3 regions of the Mesorhizobium sp. M1428 genome follow, and region 1 is predicted to be linked to each of the others. Evidence: predicted binding sites of a transcription regulator. Region 1 holds the regulator's gene; each other region holds the start of a gene.

Region 1 (6,162 bases):
ACGATGCCGACTGCGACAGCGATCAGCACCGGTATGGCGATGCCATGGGCGATGAACAGCCCGCCTTCGGGGAGGGTGATGCCGTTCCGCTGGGCGTACTGGCGAACGATGCCGATCGGCCAGGGATAGGAATTGGCGATCCAGACAGCGCCGAGGATGGCGGCACAGGCGACAACACCGAGCAGGGTCTCCGCCCAGACGGGGCGCAGCGGAAATTTGAACCGCTTGCGCTGCGACCGGCCGTTGAGCAGCATGAAGGCGACGCCCACACAGGCGAGAATGCCGACGATCCAGCTTGCGGTTGCGCCGATCGAGCCACGCGGCCCGCCGCCCATGAGCTGGAAGGTGGCGTCGAGCGGCGCGACGGTGCGCCCGCTCGTCATCAACCATGCCATGCCGCGCCAGACCAGCAGGCCGCCCAGCGTCACGATGAAGGCCGGAACCTCGAGATAGGCGATGATAAAGCCCTGGAACGCGCCGATCAGGAGGCCGAGCGCCACGCCGGCAGCCAGCGCGATGATCCATATCCAGGGATTTCCAAGCTGGAACTCCATGACGCGGATGAGGAATTCGGCCTGCGCCACGCCCATCACCATGCCGATCACGCCTTCGACGGAGCCGACCGAAAGATCGATGTTGCGCATCACGATGACCAGCACCATGCCGGTCGCCATGATCGCGACCGAGGAGGTCTGCACCGACAAGTTCCAGAGATTGCGCGGCGTGAGGAAAAGCCCACCCGAGAGTATGTGGATCCCGACCCAGATGACCAGCAGCGCGCCGACCATGCCGAGCATGCGCGTGTCGAGTTCGGTTGCCTTGAGAAATCGGGCAACGATGCCGAGCTCGGATTCACGCGCCCGGTCTGCCGTGCTGTCGACCGGCGTGTTGGAAGTCGTGTCGGTCATCATGTTTCTCCCGCCGGGTTGCCGTCTGCCGCGGATGCCGGAAGCGGCCTAGAAGTTATCCGCCGGAAGCGGAAAAACAACTCTTGTTGAAAAAACGCCGCGGCGAGCGGCCGCGGCGTTCGGACGTCTCGGAAACGTCGGCTCAGTTGCAGACTGCAACAGTGCCCGCCGCCACGCCGGCGCAGACCTCTTCTTTCTTGATCCAGCCGGCGTCGATGACGACGTTGAGGTTATCCTTGGTGATGGCGACCGGGGTCAGGAACAGCGACTTGACGGTATTGCCGCCGGGCGTGGTGAAATCCTTCACGCCGGCAATGTCGGTCATCTGCTTGCCGTCGGCCAGTTGCGAGGCGATCTCGGCGGCGTTCTTGCCGAGCTCGCGCGCATCCTTCCACACCGACACAGTCTGTGTGCCGAGCGCGATGCGGTTCAGCGCGGCGTGGTCGCCGTCCTGGCCCGAGACCGGAACAGATCCAGCCAACCCTTGCGCCGTCAATGCTGCGACGACGCCGCCGGCAGTACCGTCATTGGCCGCGACCACTGCATCGACCTTGTTGTCGTTCGCCGTCAGGAACTGTTCCATGTTTTTCTGGGCGTTGGCCGGCAGCCAGCCGTCGGTATAGGCCTCGCCGACATTCTTGATCTTGCCGCTGTCGATAGCGTCCTTCAGCACTTCCATCGAACCGGCAAACAGGAAATCGGCATTCGGATCGGCACCCGAGCCCTTGATGAAGACGTAGTTGCCTTCCGGCTTCACCTTGAACACTTCGCGGGCCTGCATGCGGCCGACTTCCTTGTTGTCAAAGGTCAGGTAAAAGACGTCCTTGTTCTCGATCAGCCGGTCGTAGCCGACAACCGGAATACCTTCGTCCAGCGCCTTCTGCACGGCCGGCCCGATGGCCGAGGCGTCCTGCGCAAGGATGATCAGTGCGTTGGCGCCCTGCGAGATCAGGCTCTCGACGTCGGTGAGCTGCTTGCCGGGGTTGGACTGCGCGTCGGCGGAAATATACTTGTCGCCGGCGGCCTCGATGGCCGCCTTCATTGCGGCCTCGTCGGTCTTCCAGCGCTCTTCCTGGAAGTTCGACCAGGAAACGCCGATGACCTTGTCTTTAGCCTGCGCCACCGACGCCAGCGCCAGCGTCATGGCGACACCCGCCAGAATGGCGGTCGTGAATTTCTTCATCATATCCTCCCTGCGCCGCGTACGGCGTGACCAATTGGCTCAAAGACCAGCTTAGAAGCTCTAATTTTTTCGAGCCTCGAAAAAATACTGGCCCGATCTCCGGCTGCTGTCAACATCGATTCTGATGGATTTTGATGACTTTGCGAGTTTTTTCGAGCGTCGGAATAAACGATGACAGCGCCACCCGCATCTGACACTATTTGCCTGCATCCGACACTGTTTGTCGGACATTACCGACGGCTTCCGGTTCATGAGCGGCCGCGGCAACCGGGAGGAAAGCAAAACGATGTCGGTCGGAATCCGCCATGACGATTTGCGCCGGCGCAACCGGGCGATGGTGATCTCGGCGGTGCGCCGGGCCGGCCAGCCATCGCGTACTGAGATCGCAGCAACCACCGGCCTCAGCCATTCGACCATATCGGCGATCTCCTCCGACCTGATACGGGAAGGCATCCTCGCCGAGAGCAAGGCAAGCGAGCCCGTTTCGTTGAAACGCGGTCGTCCGCAGGTCGGCCTCGCCCTCAACCCGGAAGCTGCGGCGGTGTTGACCGTGGTGTTGTCGCTGAATTTCCTGTCGGCCGCCATTATCGACTATGCGGGACAGGTGGTCGCCGAGGAACAGCGCCGGCTGGACACGCTGACCATGCCGCGCGACGAACTGATCCGCGAATGCATGGCCATCGTCCGGCGCCGACTTGAGGATCCAGACCTTGACGTCCGCAGTGTCGCCCGCATCGCCCTAGCTATCCAGGGCATTACCGACTCCCCTGCACGCGCCATGCTGTGGTCGCCGATCACGCCGCAGACCGACATTGCCTTTGCCGACATGCTGGAGGACGAATTCGGCATCCCGGCAACGGTGGAGAACGACTGCAATATGATGGCGGTGGCTCTGCGCTGGCGCAAGCCGGACCGCTATCGCGACGACTTCATCGCCATCCTGCTTTCGCATGGCATCGGCATGGGGCTAGTGTTGAAGGGCGAGCTGTTCACCGGCACGCATTCCTCGGGCGGCGAGTTTGGCCACATGATCCATCGTCCAGGCGGCGCGCTCTGCCGTTGCGGACGACGCGGCTGCATCGAGGCCTATGCCGGCAACTACGCCATCTGGCGCAACGCCAGGCAGATGAGCGAAGACAGCGAACCGGTCGCCGACGTCAGCGACGCCGACATGCGCGCCCTGGCGGCCCGGGCGCGCGAGAAAGATGGGCCGGAACGCGAGGCCTACTGCAAGGCCGGCGAAGCGCTGGGTTTCGGTCTCGGCTCGCTGTTCGCGCTGATCGATCCGGCACCGGTCGCGATGGTCGGCGCCAGTGCCGCCGCCTTCGATCTGATCGAGCCGGCCTTGCGCAAGGCAATCGCACAGACCGCCGGCGGCCAGCATTCCGGCTCGATCTCTTTCGACACTGAGCCGAACGAATTGCCGCTGATCCGCGAAGGCTGCGCGATGCGGGCGTTAAGCTTCGTCGACCAGGAGATTTTCGCGCCGGGCGCGCAAATGAGGCCCGGCGTCCGAAAGAACGTCGCCTGACCAGGCGGATCAATCTTCCCTGATCGCATAACCGGCACCGCGGATGGTGCGGATGACATCCGGCATGCGGCCGTTATTGACGGCTTTGCGCAGCCGGCCGACATGGACGTCCACTGTGCGTTCGTCGATGTAGATCGTCTCGCCCCAGACATTATCGAGCAACTGGCTGCGCGAGAAGACGCGGCCCGGATGCCGCATCATAAACTCCAGCAGCCGGAATTCGGTCGGTCCGAGCCTGATCTCGCTCTTCTTGCGATAGACCCTGTGCGATTCGCGATCGAGCACGATGTCGCCGACCTTCAGCACGCTGGACAGCACTTCCGGCTTGGCGCGGCGCAGCAGCGCCTTGACCCTGGCCATGAATTCCGGTGTAGAAAACGGTTTGACCAGATAGTCGTCGGCGCCGGTCGAAAGACCGCGCACCCGGTCGCTCTCCTCGCCGCGCGCGGTCAGCATGATGATCGGCAGCCGCTCGGTTTCGGGGCGCACCCGCAACCGGCGGCAGAGCTCGATGCCGGAAACCGCTGGTATCATCCAGTCGAGCACCAGAAGGTCGGGCACATTCTCCTGCAAACGGATCTCGGCTTCGTCGCCGCGTGTCACCACCTCGACCTGGTAGCCTTCGGATTCGAGATTGTAGCGGAGCAGCACACCCAACGGCTCCTCGTCCTCCACCACCATTACTCGTGGTGCGATCATCAGCTGGGCACCCCCATCATGTCACCGGCGCGGACATTGTCGTTTCGTCCTGCTTCGGACGATTGACCGGCAATTGCTCGCCGGTCAGCACATAATACGCATTTTCGGCGATGTTGGTGACATGGTCGCCGATCCGCTCCAGATTCTTGGCGCAGAACAGCAGGTGCGTGCAAGCGGTGATGTTGCGCGGATCTTCCATCATGTAGGTCAATAGCTCGCGGAACACGGACGTGTATTTGACGTCAATGCGCTCGTCGGCGGCACGCAGCTTGGCCAACGCGGCCGCATCGCCTGCAGCATACTCCTCGATGACGCCCTGCACCTGGATGAGCACCAGCTGCGCCATCGCGTCGATGGAATGCGACAAGTCGCGCGGCGTGACGCTGAGGCCGACCGCACTCACACGCTTGGCGATATTCTTGGCAAGGTCGCCGATGCGTTCGAGGTCGCCGGCCATGCGGATCGCTCCGACCACATGGCGAAGATCGTGGGCCATCGGCTGGCGTTTGGCGATCAGGGTGATGGCGCGGTCGTCCAGTTCGCGTTGACGCGCATCCATGATGGCGTCGTCGGAAACGACGCGTTGCGCCAACACGTTGTCGGAATTCAACAGGGCCTTGGTCGCCCCGCCGACCATCGAACCGGCGAGGTCGGCCATGTCGCGGATCAGCTTGCTGATCTGCTCGAGATCCTCGTCGAAAGAAGCGACTGTGTGTTCGCCCATGGTCCTGTCCTCATATGCATGATCGGAACGGCTCAGCCGAAGCGGCCGGTGATATAATCCTGCGTGCGCTTCTCGCGGGGCGACGTGAAGATCTTCTCGGTCCGGTCGAACTCGACCAGTTCACCCAGATACATGAAGGCGGTCTGGCGCGACACGCGCGCCGCCTGCTGCATGTTGTGGGTGACGATGACGATCGTGTAGTCGGCTTGCAATTCGTCGATCAGTTCCTCGATCTTGGCGGTCGACAATGGGTCGAGTGCGGACGCCGGTTCGTCGAGCAGAATGACTTCCGGCTTCACGGCCACGGTGCGGGCGATACAGAGCCGCTGCTGCTGGCCGCCGGACAGGCTCAAGCCGCTGGCGTTGAGTTTGTCCTTGACCTCGCTCCACAGCGCGGCGCGCTTCAACGCCTGTTCGACGCGGCCGTCCATCTCGGACTTGCCGAGGTTTTCGTAGAGCCTGACGCCGAAGGCGATGTTCTCGTAGATCGACATCGGGAACGGCGTCGGCTTCTGGAACACCATGCCGATCTTGGTCCTGAGGAGGTTGAGATCCTGCGACCGGTCGAGAATGTTTTTGCCGTCGAGCAGCACCTGGCCCTCGGCTGTCTGTTTCGGGTAGAGCTCATAGATGCGGTTGAACACACGCAGCAGCGTCGATTTCCCGCAGCCCGAAGGCCCAATGAAGGCCGTGACGCTGCGCTCGGGCAGCGACAGGCTGATGTCCTTTAGCGCCTTGCTCTGGCCGTAGTAGAAGTTGAGGTTCTTGACCTCGATCTTCGTCTTCTCGGCGACCGTTTCGGTCATCGTCATGTCCGGGGACAACATCTGTGTCATCTGTCCTCTCTGCGTCCGGTAAGGCTGCGGGCGAGGATGCTCAAGCCCAGAACCGTCAGGGTGATTATGAGTGCGCCGGTCCACGCCAGTTGCTGCCATTCCTCGTAAGGGCTGAGAGCGAACTGGAAGATGGTCACCGGCAGGCTGGCCATCGGCGCGTTGATATTGCTGCTCCAGAACTGGTTGTTGAGCGCGGTGAAGAGCAGCGGCGCCGTCTCGCCGGAAATGCGCGCTATCGCCAGCAATATGCCGGTGACGATGCCGGATAATGCGGCGCGGTA
Region 2 (6,162 bases), on a different contig from region 1:
TGGTGATGGCTGTGGCTCAAAGCGCGCCAGAGCAATCCAGACGCCAATGAGGCCCAGCAATCCGCGACTGATATGCTCCAGAAGCGGAGCGCGGCCGACGCTGCCCAATGCTATGGAAACCAGTGGCAGCGAGAGAGCCGCAATCAGAACGGCAATCGTCACATGCGTGAACGATAGCGTGATAGATACGAGCAGGCCGCGCGAGACCTTCGCATCCGAACCGGCAAGATAAGTCGCCAGCACGGCCTTGCTGTGACCCGGCGTCAGCGCATGGGCAGCCCCGAACACGACACCCATCGGCAGGAAGGCCACGAACGCCAGCCAATTGCCTCCTGCCGAAAGCAGCTTGATCTGTTCGCCGAGCGTCAGATAGATCGTGCGCTGAAATTCGACGAGCGTCTGGAACATCGGACGAGACTAGCAGAAAATCGGCGAGCGTCAGTGCATGTGGCCATGGTCCTGCGTGTGCTCGTGAGGATGGTCGTTCTCTCCACGTTCGGTTGAAAACCGCACATTCGCCTCAGCCAAGGCCGGCATATGCTGGGACAGTTCGTCCTTCAGCGCTGCTGCGATCTTGTTCGCATCCGACAGCGGCAGGCTTTCGTCTGCGGCAATTGCGATGTCGGCGTGCAATCGATGACCGATCCAGCGCGCCTTGGCATCGACAATGCGTGCGCCCAGAACATGCTCGGCGGCATGTCGGATTTCATCCATCACACCGGGTTCGATTCCATCCAGCATGCGGGTCAGCACCGAGCGGGCCGATTGCCAGACGATACCGAAGATCGCAATCGTGATCAGCAGGCCGACGATCGGGTCGGCCAAGGAAAAACCGAGCCAGACGCCGAGGGCTCCGATGACCACGGCAAGACTGGTAAGTCCGTCGGTGCGGGCGTGGTAGCCGTCGGCAATCAGTGCCGCGCTGTTGATTTCGCGGCCGACGCGGATACGGAACACGGCAACCGCCTCATTGCCGAGGAAGCCGACAATGCCCGCCGCAGTCAGCCAGCCGAGGTGTGTCACCACTTGTGGATTGATCAGCCTGTCGATGGCTTGGTAGGCGGCGACTACAGCGCTGAACAGGATGATGAGCACGATGATGATGCCGGCCAGATCCTCGACCCGACCCAAGCCATAGGTGAAGGTTCGCGACGGCTTGCGCCGCGCCAGCACGAACGCAATCCATAGCGGGATCGCCGTGGTCGCGTCGCCGATGTTGTGGATCGTGTCGGCCAGCAGCGCCACACTTCCCGACAACGCAACCACGACCATCTGCAATGCCGCGGTGATGGCCAGGATCACAAACGACCATTTGATTGCCCAGATGCCCCGGTCGGTGGTGGCAATTGTCGCATCGATGACGCCATGGGTGTGGCCGTGCGAACCGTGATCGCCATGATGATGTGCGGCGTGCGAGCCGAACCCGAGCCATTCCAGAATGGGGGCTACAATGGCATTCATAGATACTTCGCCAGCTGCTTGAGTTCCGCCAGCGAGTTGCCGCCGGTTTCCACGCTGTCCGTCAGGCAGTGCTCGATATGGTCGTTGATCAGCCCGCGCTTGGCGCTGCTGATCGCTTTTTCGACGGCATGAAGCTGCTGCGCCAGGTCAACGCAAGGGCGATGCGCCTCGATCATGGCCAGCACCGCCGCAAGGTGGCCTTGCGCGCGCTTCAGCCGCTTTATGATGGAAGGATGCGAGGCGTGGAGGTGATCTGACATGCCTCAGCATATCCTCCGGGGGAGGATATGCGTCAAGCTCTAAGTCAGCTGTGCAACTTTCGGAGAGGCTTCACCTTGAGCGTTGCTTGTTCTATGCCTTTCCCATGAAGAAGCTTGCCCGTTTTCTTGGCCTGCTGGTCGTTGCAGCAGTCCTTGCGGTGGCGCTGGGCACGCTGCTGCCGCGCCCGCTCTGGCCGGCGGCCATTGCCGATCCGATCGGCACAAGCCACCGTATCCTGGTGCTGCAAAATCCGATCCACACCGACATCGCCATCCCGGTCGACGACGATGTGCGCCGGCGCTTCCACTTTCTGGTCGATGCCGGCATTCCGGTCGACATGGCGGAGGTCCGCTACATCGTCTTCGGCTGGGGCGGCCGCGCCTTCTATCTGGAGACGCCGACCTGGTCGGAGCTGAAGGCAGTGCCGGTGATGAAGGCGCTGACCGTCGATGCCTCGGTGATGCATGTCGACATTTCCGGCGAAATCGCCGAGCCGCATCCCGACGTCGCCGGCTTCGATATCGGCGACGAACGCTTTACCGCGCTGCTCGATTACATTGCGGCAAGTTTCCAGCAGGGGCCGAACGGGGCCATCCTGATCGAGAATGCGGCCTATTCCCGCTTCGATCGTTTCTTCGAAGCCAATGGTCATTTCAATTCGCTGATCGGCTGCAACACCCGGACGGCGGCGGCACTGCGCACGGCCGGCCTGCGCACCGGATGGTGGAATCCGCTGCCGGCCTCACTCGGCCTGTCGATGCGGCTTTACAATTGACCGGGCGTTTCCAGCCGATCAGAGCCGCGATCCTTCGCGCGCCACTCTGTCCTATCGGACATCTCCCCCACGAGGGGGGAGATTAGCGGCTTCGGCGCCTTGCCAGGTCATGCAACCTTGAAGATTGGCGAAAGCCAATGTGATGGCCAATCTCCCCCCAATTGGGGGAGATGTCCGGCAGGACAGAGAGGGGCGCTGTCCCGCCAGCCTGTCGTGCGTATCATCGCGCGCCATCGTCCAACGCCCGCCAGCCATAGAGCCAGTCGAGATCGGCGGCGAGCTTTTCGGGTGAGCGCATCGCCAGGAACAGGTTGCGGACCATCGCCACCGGCCCGGCCGCATGCCAGGCGAGGCGATTGACGGCGCCGCGGCGGGCAACCTGGGCGACGCGCGGCCGCCGCGCCTGTTCCCAGGCGGCAAGTGCCCGCTCAAGATCGGCTGGCGAAGCGGCAACGAAGCCGGCAAGCGTCGCCGCGTCCTCGATCGCCATCGCCGCGCCCTGCGCGGCAAACGGCGTCATCGCGTGCGCCGCATCGCCGATCAGCGCGATGCCTTGCGGCGTCGTCCACCGCCGCTGCTCGACGGTGTGGATCGGCCATGCCGTCCATGGTGCCGCTTCGCTCGCCAGACGGACCAGCGCCGGCGCGGTACCGTGCATGGCGCTTGAGAGGCTGGCGGGGTCGGCATGCCCCGACCAGCCCTCGGCGATACGCTTGCCCTTGGTGAAGGCGGCGAGATTGAAGGCAGTGCCACGGCTGACCGGATAAGCGACCATATGGAAGCCGGGATAGAGGAATGCGCTAACGCAATCGGGCGCACCGATCACCTTTAGGGCTTGTCCGGCGGGGCTGTCGGCGGCCACCGTGGCGCGCCAGGCAAGCTCGCCCGAAAACCGGCTCCTACCGAATTCGGCCGCCTTGCGGGCAAGCGTTTCTCGCACCGAAGACCAGACGCCATCCGCGCCGATCAGCAACGATGCTTCCGTTTTGATGGCCGTGCCGGCAACCTCTACCGTTGCGGTGATGCCATGCGGTTTGACAGCGGCACCGATGACGAGAGCGCCGGTGACAAGTTCGATGCCGGGCCGCTCGGCTATCCGCTCCATCAGCGCTGACTGCAGATCCGCGCGGTGGGCAACGAGATAGGGCGCGCCCCAGCGCGTTTCGGCCGCCTGGCCAAGCGGTACGCGCGCCAGCTCGCGCAGCGTGGCGGCATCCTTGAGCACGACCGCCTCCGGCCGCACCGCCGTCGGCAGCAGCCGATCGAGTACGCCGAGCTGCCGTAGGATGCGCGTCGCGTTGGGTGAAAGCTGGATACCGGCGCCGGCAGCCTCGAGGTGCTGCGCCTGTTCGAACAGTTTTATCCGATAGCCGCGCTCGGCGAAGGCCAGTGCCGCGCTCAGCCCGGCGACGCCCGCCCCGGCGATGACCACCTGCCGGCACTGCGTTTCCTGCATCAGGCTTATCGCGGAAGAATCAGGCGGCCTGGTCGATATAGAGGCAGCCCGGCGGCTGCGTTTCCAAGGCCTTCAGCTTCGGCGAATAGCGATAGAGCGTCGAGCAGTAGGGGCAGACCTTTTCATTGTCGTCACCCATGTCGAGAAATACATGCGGATGGTCGAAAGGCGGATTGGCGCCGGTGCACATGAATTCCTTGACGCCGATGTCGATTGCCGGATAGCCCGCATCGTTCTGGAAATGGGGAATGGAACCGCCTGCCATCGTCGTCTCCTGATCTTATCGATTGCATCTGGATCATAACCCGTCTCTTTGCAAGATCGATGAAATGAAACTGTCGCAAAAGCCTGTCAGAGGATAAGTTAAGCCGGTTAAGGCTGTGGTCGTCGAACGGTGTGGGAAGAGCGGAAACCATGAACGAACTGAAGCCGGTCCAGAACGAATTCATCACCGTTGAGGCGGCGAGCCGCGAAGGCGGCAATCCCGACCGCTTCGTCAACCGCGAGTTTTCCTGGCTGCAATTCAACCGGCGCGTGCTCGAAGAGTCGCTGAACGCCAATCATCCGCTGCTCGAGCGTGTTCGCTTCCTGTCGATATCGGCAGCCAATCTCGACGAGTTCTTCATGGTCCGCGTCGCCGGTCTTGCCGGCCAGGTGCGCGAGGGCATCGTGCTGAAGAGCCCGGATGGCCGCACGCCCGAGCAGCAGCTCGAACAATTGCTGCGCGAGGTCGAGCGCCTGCAGGAGGACCAGCAAAAAAGCCTTTCGGCGCTGATGCTGCTGCTCGACAAGGAAGGCATTGAGAGCATCACTCGCGAGGCGCTGAGCAAGGACGAGAAGGCCTGGCTGGAGGACCATTTCCAGGAGCAGGTATTTCCGGTGCTGACGCCGTTGTCGATCGATCCGGCGCATCCGTTCCCGTTCATTCCCAATCTCGGTTTCTCGATGGCGCTGCAATTGCGCCACCGCAAGAACGGCGAGGAGATGAGTGCGCTTTTGCGCCTGCCGATGGCGCTGAAGCGGTTCATCCGTTTGCCGGATCGCAAGCGCCATGTCCGCTTCATCCCGCTCGAGGAGGCGGTCGGTCTTTATATCGGCAAGCTGTTCCCAGGCTATGAGGTCAAGGGCTCCGGCACGTTCCGCATCATCCGCGACAGCGATATCGAGGTCGAGGAAGAATCAGAGGATCTGGTGCGGCTGTTCGAGACGGCGCTGAAGCGCCGCCGCCGCGGTTCGGTCATCCGTATCGAATTCGACATGCTGATGCCGCCCGAGTTGCGCGACTTCGTTGCCGGCGAGCTTGGCGTCTCGGCAAGCCGCATCAGCGTGCTCACCGGTCCGCTGGCGCTCAGCCAGATTTCGGAGATCGTCGCCGTCGCCCGCGACGATCTGAAATTCACCCCCTACAATCCGCGCTTTCCCGAGCGCATCCGCGAGCATGGCGGCGATTGCTTTGCCGCCATCCGCGAGAAGGACATCATCGTCCACCACCCCTATGAATCCTTCGACGTCGTGGTGCAGTTCCTGCGCCAGGCAATGGCCGACCCGGAAGTGGTGGCGATCAAGCAGACGCTCTACCGCACCTCCAACGACAGCCCGATCGTGCGCGCTCTGGTCGACGCCGCCGAGGCCGGCAAGTCGGTGACGGCGCTGGTCGAGCTCAAGGCGCGTTTCGACGAGGAGGCCAACATCCGATGGGCGCGCGACCTCGAGCGCGCCGGCGTCCAGGTCGTTTTCGGCTTTCTCGAACTGAAGACCCACGCAAAGATGTCGCTGGTGGTGCGGCGCGAGGATGGGAGGCTGCGCAATTACGTGCATCTGGGCACCGGCAACTACCACCCGGTCACCGCCCGCATCTACACCGACCTGTCCTTCTTCACCACCGACCCGACAATCGCGCGCGATGTCGCCCAATTGTTCAACTTCATCACCGGCTATGCCGAGCCGGCCGAGCAGATGCGGCTGGCCATCTCGCCGTTCACGCTGCGCGACCGCATCCTCCAGCACATTTCGGACGAGATCAGCCACGCGCTGGAGGGCAGGCCGGCCCGCATCTGGATGAAGATGAATGCGCTGGTCGATCCGATCGTCATCGATGCGCTCTACGATGCCAGCCGCGCCGGCGTCGAGATCGATCTCGTCGTGCGCGGCATCTGCTGCCTGAGGCCGCAGGTGCCCGGCCTATCGGAGAACATCAGGGTGAAGTCGA
Region 3 (6,162 bases), on a different contig from region 1:
TGCCGGCATGATTGTCGTCTTTTCGCTGGTGGCGCTCGGCTTTGGCGCGAAACACGCGCGCTGAGCCGGCCTTTCAGCCGTTCGGCGTCTCGGGTGAAAGATGGGCGCGCTGGCGCGGTACGCCGAGGCCGGTATCCGGCGGTTCGCCGGCAGCCGGCCGGCTCTCGATCATGTGCAGGCTGCGCCAGCGGCCGAAGCGATAATAGGCCGCGGCCAGCACGAGCGAGGTTATCGAGCCGGCCGGAAAGCTCCACCACAGCGCTTCCTCGCCGATCACGCTTCGGAAGAAATAGGCGAAGCTGGTGCGCACCAGCAGCACCGAGATCACCAGGATGATCAGCGGCGGCATCACCGCGCCAGTGGCACGCACGGTGGCGAAGAGCACGATGGTGATGCCGAACAGGATGAAGGACCACGACGCGATCTTGTTGATGTGAGTGGCGATGTCGATTGCTGCACTGTCGCTGCCGAGGAAGAGGCTGAGCACCGCGCGATCGAATACGAACAGCAGCGCGACAAGCACGCCGGTGAGCACAAGGTTGAAGCCGACGCCGGAGGCGGCGATGCGGCCGATCCGGTCCCAGCGCCCGGCGCCGACATTTTGCGCCGCCATGGACGACACCGCGGCGCCGATGGCGAGTGCCGGCATCTGGATATAGGTCCAGAGCTGTGCGGCTATGCCGTAGGCGGCTGCGACCTGCGAGCCGTACGAATTGACCATGCCCATCACCGTCAGAGCCGCGGACGAGACGACGATCATCTGCAGGCCCATCGGCACGCCCTTGAAGACGACAAGTCGCAGCAGCGCCGGGTCCGGCCGCAGCAGAGCAAGATTGGCGCCGGCCAGCCGCAGCGGGTGCTTGCGCGCATAAAGCACGATCAGGATGGCAACCACGCTTACCGTCTGGCCGATCAGCGTCGAGGCGGCCGAGCCGGCGATGCCGAGTTCGGGGAACGGGCCGATGCCGAGGATGAGCAACGGGTTCAAAATGACGTCGAGCACGACGGCCAGCGCCATGAAGAGGAAAGGCGTGCGCGAGTCGCCGGCGCCGCGCAGCACTGTCATGACGAAGGAGAGCAGGTTCATCATCGGCACGGCCAGGAAGATGATGCGCAGATAGGAGCGCGCCAGCGGCAAAGCATCGGCCGGCGTGCCGAGTGCATCGAGGATCGCATCGACCCAGATCCAGCCGCAGACCGCGAACACCACCGAGACGAGGAAGAAGAAGGTGGCGCTGGTGCCGACGATGCGCCGGGCTTCGGGCAGGTCACGAGCGCCGACGGATTGCGCGACCAGGATGGTCGCCGCCATGCCGATGCCGAAGACGGTGCCGAGGATGAGAAACAGCACGAGGTTTGCATTGGACGTGGCGGTCAGCGCCGCTTCACCGAGGAAACGACCGACCCACACGGCATTGATCGAGCCGTTGAGCGACTGCAGCACATTGGAGCCGAGCACCGGCAGGGCAAACAGCAAAAGGGTGCGCGGGATAGGCCCACTGGTGAGGTCGCCGGTCCGCCGGCGCGGGGGCATGTTGTCGTCCATGGCAGGCAACTCGGCGAAGGCTTGTCTTGAGTCCGCAATGATTGCCGATTTAACGGGAGAGGTCGATGCGGCGTCGCAAATTCCGCCTGGCGTGCCTTGATCTAAGCATTTCTCAAACCTTCCGGAATCGTATATTGATCCTGCACGCGTGGGGCCGCATTTCCTGGATCTCATGGGCAAGCCGGGGGGCTCATGTCCGATATTCCGTTGTTTTTTGAGCGCCTGAACCGGCGCGCCTTTCTCGGTGCATCGGCTCTGGGCGCGGCCTCCGTGGCTCTTTCGGCGTGCACCACGACGGACGTGGCGGCGCCGCCGGTGACAGCGGCGCCAAGCGAGCCGGCTTTCGGCGATGCCGCAAGCATGTATGCGGCGCGCGTCGACGAGGGCTATCAACTGCCGGCAATACCGGTAGCCAAGATCGATCCGAAATTCGTCCGCCAAATCGTGTCCGATCCGACCGGTGAAAAACCGGGCACGATCGTCGTCGATACTTCCGAGCACTTCCTCTACCTGGTGCGCGACGGCGGCAAGGCAATTCGCTACGGCGTCAGCCTCGGCAAGGCCGGTTTCGGATGGACCGGCAGTGCCGTGGTTCAGGCGAGAAAGAAGTGGCCGGTGTGGACGCCGCCGCCGGAAATGATCCAGCGCCGGCCGGAACTGGCGAAATACAAGGACGGCATGCCGCCCGGTCCGCACAGCCCGCTGGGCGCCCGCGCGCTGTATCTCTTCCGCGACGGCAAGGACACGATGTACCGGCTGCACGGCACACCGGAGTGGGATTCCATTGGGAGGAACGCTTCATCCGGCTGTGTGCGCTTCATGAATCAGGACATTATCGACCTCTACAGCCGCGTCGACGGCGTCGCGCCGGTCTTCGTGCGCCCGAACCTGTCGGCCGCCGGGAAGATCGCCGCCGTGTCGAACAGGACGGCTGAGCCGATCGATGCCGGCGTGCCAAGGGACGCGGAGATGCTGAAGTGAGTGCCCTCGTGCCGCAACCCCGTTTCACGGCGCATTGATCCTTTAAGACCATTTCTTGCGCGGGCGAGCCGCAACTGAAGCGCACGACCGTTCAATCGCCGGCTCAGGCGGACGCGTTCGGCGCGTCCGCCTGTATGGGTGCCGCTACTTCTTGGCGAGGCCGGGAATCGTGACCTGATAAACCAGGAACATGGTGTCGACATCGGCGCCATCCTCGGCCTTGTAGGCCGCGCCGACCTGGAAACCGTCCTGGGTGAGGAAGTCGTTGTCATTGGCGACGAACAGAAAATAGTCGTCGGGCAGCTTTGGATCGAGGACGCTCACCACCGACATCGCCTCCCACTTCTCTGAGAGGTTGTTGCGGTCGTTGGGCGCGCCATTGTGCAGCCCGAAGCGGCCGAGCTCGCTCTTGTCGTTGATGTCGATGAACGGCGTCAGCTTGGCGGGCGTCACCGATGCATCGAGCTCACCCTTGGGCGCAACCGGCTTGTCCTTGTCGAACTCTGTGCCGGCGATATCGGTTGCCGCCGACACATCGACGATGCTGATCTCGCGATGGAGCGAAGTGTCGCCCTTCAGCCCTTGGCCGTTGCCGCTGTCGCGCGCCAGCATCAGGAAGGTCTTGTCCGACAGCGCCACGATTTCGCTCTGCGCGGCGATCTTGGTTTTGCCCTTGGCATCGGTGAACACCGGCAGCGGCACGACATATTCATGCGCGAGCTTGAGTTGGTCAGGATCCGAAGCATCGTAGACCAGCGCGCGCGTGTTCCGGCGCGTCGAGGGCGAATCGCCGCCATCTTGTCTGGGTGCCGACTGCAGCACGGCGATCAGGAACTTGCCGTCGGGCGTCAGTGCCATGCCTTCAAGGCCCTGGTTGTTCTGGCGGCCGGTTTCGGGATCCTTCGGATCTGGGTCCGCCGCGCCAGGTCCCGGATTGTCGGACGCGAAGTTCGGCGTGCCATGACGCATCGGGACAAGCGCCGCCGGCGGCTGCGTTGCCGACATCAGACGCCCATTGGCGGAGAAGCGATAGATGTTCGGGCCGTATTCGTCCGAGATGAACATGGTGCCGTCGGGCAGCCGCACGATCGCCTCGTTGTCGAGCGCAAGCTTGCCGTTGGCTTCGGGCAGGATCGGCATGTCGTCGGCCGCGGCGCGCACGCCGTTGAGCGGATCGAGGCCGGTTGCGTCGGCGCCCTTGTCGTCGGTCAAAAGCATGGTGTCGGCTAAGGTTGCCTTGAGGCCCGACTGTTCCTGCCCGGCGGCTGGTGTGGCACCCGGCGCGGCCGGCGCGAACTCGATGGCGATCGTGTTGAAACGCGAGCGATAGTCGGTGGTGCCGACGACATTGTAGCCGCGATCCGGCAGCAGCCAAAGCGAGCCCTTGTAGCCGTCCGCCCCATGGGTCCAGCCGGCAGCATCGATCGACATGCCGGAGCCGGACCCAAACGTCTCGCCGAACTTGTCCTTCTGGCTGGCCGGGATGCGGCCGACACCGACTAGGCCCTTGTTGACGAAGCTGACGCCGCCGACTGTCGCGGCGTTTTCAGCCAAGGCCGGGGTCAAGGCGGTGAACATCGCCAGCGCGACGGCGAGGGACGCGGTTCGGTGCAGGTTTTTCATGGATATCCTCCTTGAGACAAAGCTGCCGGGATCTGAAAAGGCGTCGCGTCGCATCAAGGACGCCGCGTAAGCCTTCGGAGAAGCGATCTAGGACGCGAACGTGATACTTGCGTGACAGTGCCGCGCTTGCTTGTCCCCCGTGGTCGCAACTGGCCTGGGTATGGCGAATTCGTCGTCGCCGAGCGAGCCATTAACAACTTTACAAGTAATCATTCTTGTGTAAAGTTATGACAATGAAAGGACCCCGATGACCGCCTATCGTTTCGCCACCCGCCTCAATTCCTTTGCCTCGCGGCCACAGTCCGAGTGGCCCGATCTTGTCGGCAAACCGTCCATGCTGCAAATGGCGGCACGTGCGGCGAAGGTTGCGGAGTTGACCGATCTCGACCTCAACTTTCCCGACCATGTCGATGAAAAACCTGCGGAAATGGCGCGCAAACTCGGCGATTTCGGGCTTTCGATCAATGGCTTCGCCATGCGCTACTACTCTAACCCGGCTTTCAAGCTCGGCGCCTTCACCAACCCGGATCCTTCCGTTCGCCGCGAGGCCATCGACCTGACCAAGGCCGGCATCGACGCCGCGCGCGATGCCGGCGCCAGCCTGATGACATTGTGGTTGGGGCAGGATGGCTTCGACTACGCCTTCCAAGCTGACTACGCAACACTCTGGCAACACGAAATCGATGGCATTCGTGAAGTAGTGGCGCATGACCCGGGCTGTCAGATCAGCCTTGAATACAAACCCAACGAGCCGCGCTCCTACAGCCTGATGCCCGATGCGGCGACGACATTGCTGGCGATCCGCGAGATCGGCCTGCCCAATCTCGGCGTGACGCTCGATTTCGCGCATGTGCTCTATGCCGACGAGCAGCCGGCCTTTGCCGCAGCACTCGTGGCGCGCCATAGCAAGCTGCTCGGCGTGCATCTCAACGACGGCTACGCCAAGCGCGACGACGGCCTGATGGTCGGCGCAGTGCACACGCTGCAGACGATCGAGCTGCTCAGGCAGATCCGCCGCGACGGCTATGCCGGGGCAATCTACTTCGACACGTTCCCCGACATGACCGGGCTCGACCCGGTCCACGAATGCGAAGTCAACATCGCGACTGTCAAGCGCATGCTGCGCGTCGTCGATCGGCTGGAAAAGGACAATCGCCTATCCACTGCCATCGACCGTCAGGACGCGGTCGCCTCGCAGGCCATAATCCAGGAAGCCATGCTCGGGCCGGACAGCTGAGGCCGGGGCCATCACTGTTTTCAACAAGGGAGGAAAGACCATGAAATTTCTGCTTGCCACCGCTACCGCTGCACTGATGGCGCTGTCCGTAGGGTCCTCGTTTTCCGCGGACCTCGCGCCGCTCAATTCCGACACCGAGAAGGATCGCATCGACTGGTCGCAGCTCGAGGCCAAGTTCGGGGCTTTCCCCAAGCTGCCCGAGGGCACCAAGGCGGGTGCGGTCTCCAAGACGCTGACCAACGAATACTGGCGCTCGCTGGGAGAGGGCTACAAGTCGTTCGGCGACCGCACCGGCGTACCCGTCGTCTACCAAGCGGCGCAAAGCGAGGGCGACCAGCTCGGGCAGCTCACCATCGCCGAAGGCCTGGTCACGCAAGGCTACAACGTGCTTCTCGTCTCGCCGCAGACCGACTCCAACTTGCAGCCGATCATGGAACAGGCCAAGGCAGCCAATGTGCCGGTGGTTAACGTCAATGACGCGGTCATCCCGCAGGCCGAGCACTATGTCGGCAATGTCCAGCGCGACAACGGCGTGCGCGTCGCCAAATGGTTCATCAAGAACCGGCCGGATGGCGGCAAGGTTGCCATCGTCGAAGGCCAGGCCGGCGTCTACGCCGCCGTCCAGCGCACCGACGGCTTCAAGACCACCATCACCGAGGCTGGCAAATTCGAGGTCGTCGCCAGCGTCCCCGGCAACTGGGATCGCCAGACCTCCTACGACGCGGCCACCAACATCCTGCAGCAGCACCCCGACCTGATCGGCTTCTATGCCAAC

Evidence for each region. The regulator PhoB, encoded in region 1, activates phosphate uptake and scavenging genes when phosphate is short. The targets are predictions, from matches to a motif close to TGTCATNNANCTGTCAT.
Region 2: a site for PhoB is predicted at 4,279-4,295, ahead of NKG60_RS20605 (RNA degradosome polyphosphate kinase). Genes of this name have one in related genera too.
Region 3: a site for PhoB is predicted at 4,251-4,267, ahead of NKG60_RS01090 (esterase-like activity of phytase family protein). Genes of this name have one in related genera too.

The regions. Positions count from the first base shown of each region.
Region 1 is NZ_JAMYKT010000017.1:52,174-58,335, reverse strand. Features, by position in the region: gene NKG60_RS22510 (sugar ABC transporter permease) at 1-908, opposite strand, end outside; gene xylF (D-xylose ABC transporter substrate-binding protein) at 1,051-2,091, opposite strand; gene NKG60_RS22500 (ROK family protein) at 2,378-3,622, shown strand; gene phoB (phosphate regulon transcriptional regulator PhoB) at 3,632-4,321, opposite strand; gene phoU (phosphate signaling complex protein PhoU) at 4,338-5,045, opposite strand; gene pstB (phosphate ABC transporter ATP-binding protein PstB) at 5,078-5,881, opposite strand; gene pstA (phosphate ABC transporter permease PstA) at 5,878-6,162, opposite strand, start outside.
Region 2 is NZ_JAMYKT010000014.1:142,353-148,514, reverse strand. Features, by position in the region: partial or broken gene NKG60_RS32300 (HoxN/HupN/NixA family nickel/cobalt transporter) at 1-408, opposite strand, end outside; gene NKG60_RS20630 (cation diffusion facilitator family transporter) at 439-1,461, opposite strand; gene NKG60_RS20625 (metal-sensing transcriptional repressor) at 1,458-1,721, opposite strand; gene NKG60_RS20620 (TIGR02117 family protein) at 1,826-2,497, shown strand; gene NKG60_RS20615 (FAD-dependent monooxygenase) at 2,718-3,953, opposite strand; gene NKG60_RS20610 (zinc-finger domain-containing protein) at 3,973-4,218, opposite strand; gene NKG60_RS20605 (RNA degradosome polyphosphate kinase) at 4,368-6,162, shown strand, end outside.
Region 3 is NZ_JAMYKT010000001.1:223,311-229,472, forward strand. Features, by position in the region: gene NKG60_RS01075 (MFS transporter) at 1-64, shown strand, start outside; gene NKG60_RS01080 (MATE family efflux transporter) at 74-1,546, opposite strand; gene NKG60_RS01085 (L,D-transpeptidase) at 1,739-2,527, shown strand; gene NKG60_RS01090 (esterase-like activity of phytase family protein) at 2,672-4,150, opposite strand; gene NKG60_RS01095 (TIM barrel protein) at 4,398-5,387, shown strand; gene NKG60_RS01100 (sugar ABC transporter substrate-binding protein) at 5,428-6,162, shown strand, end outside.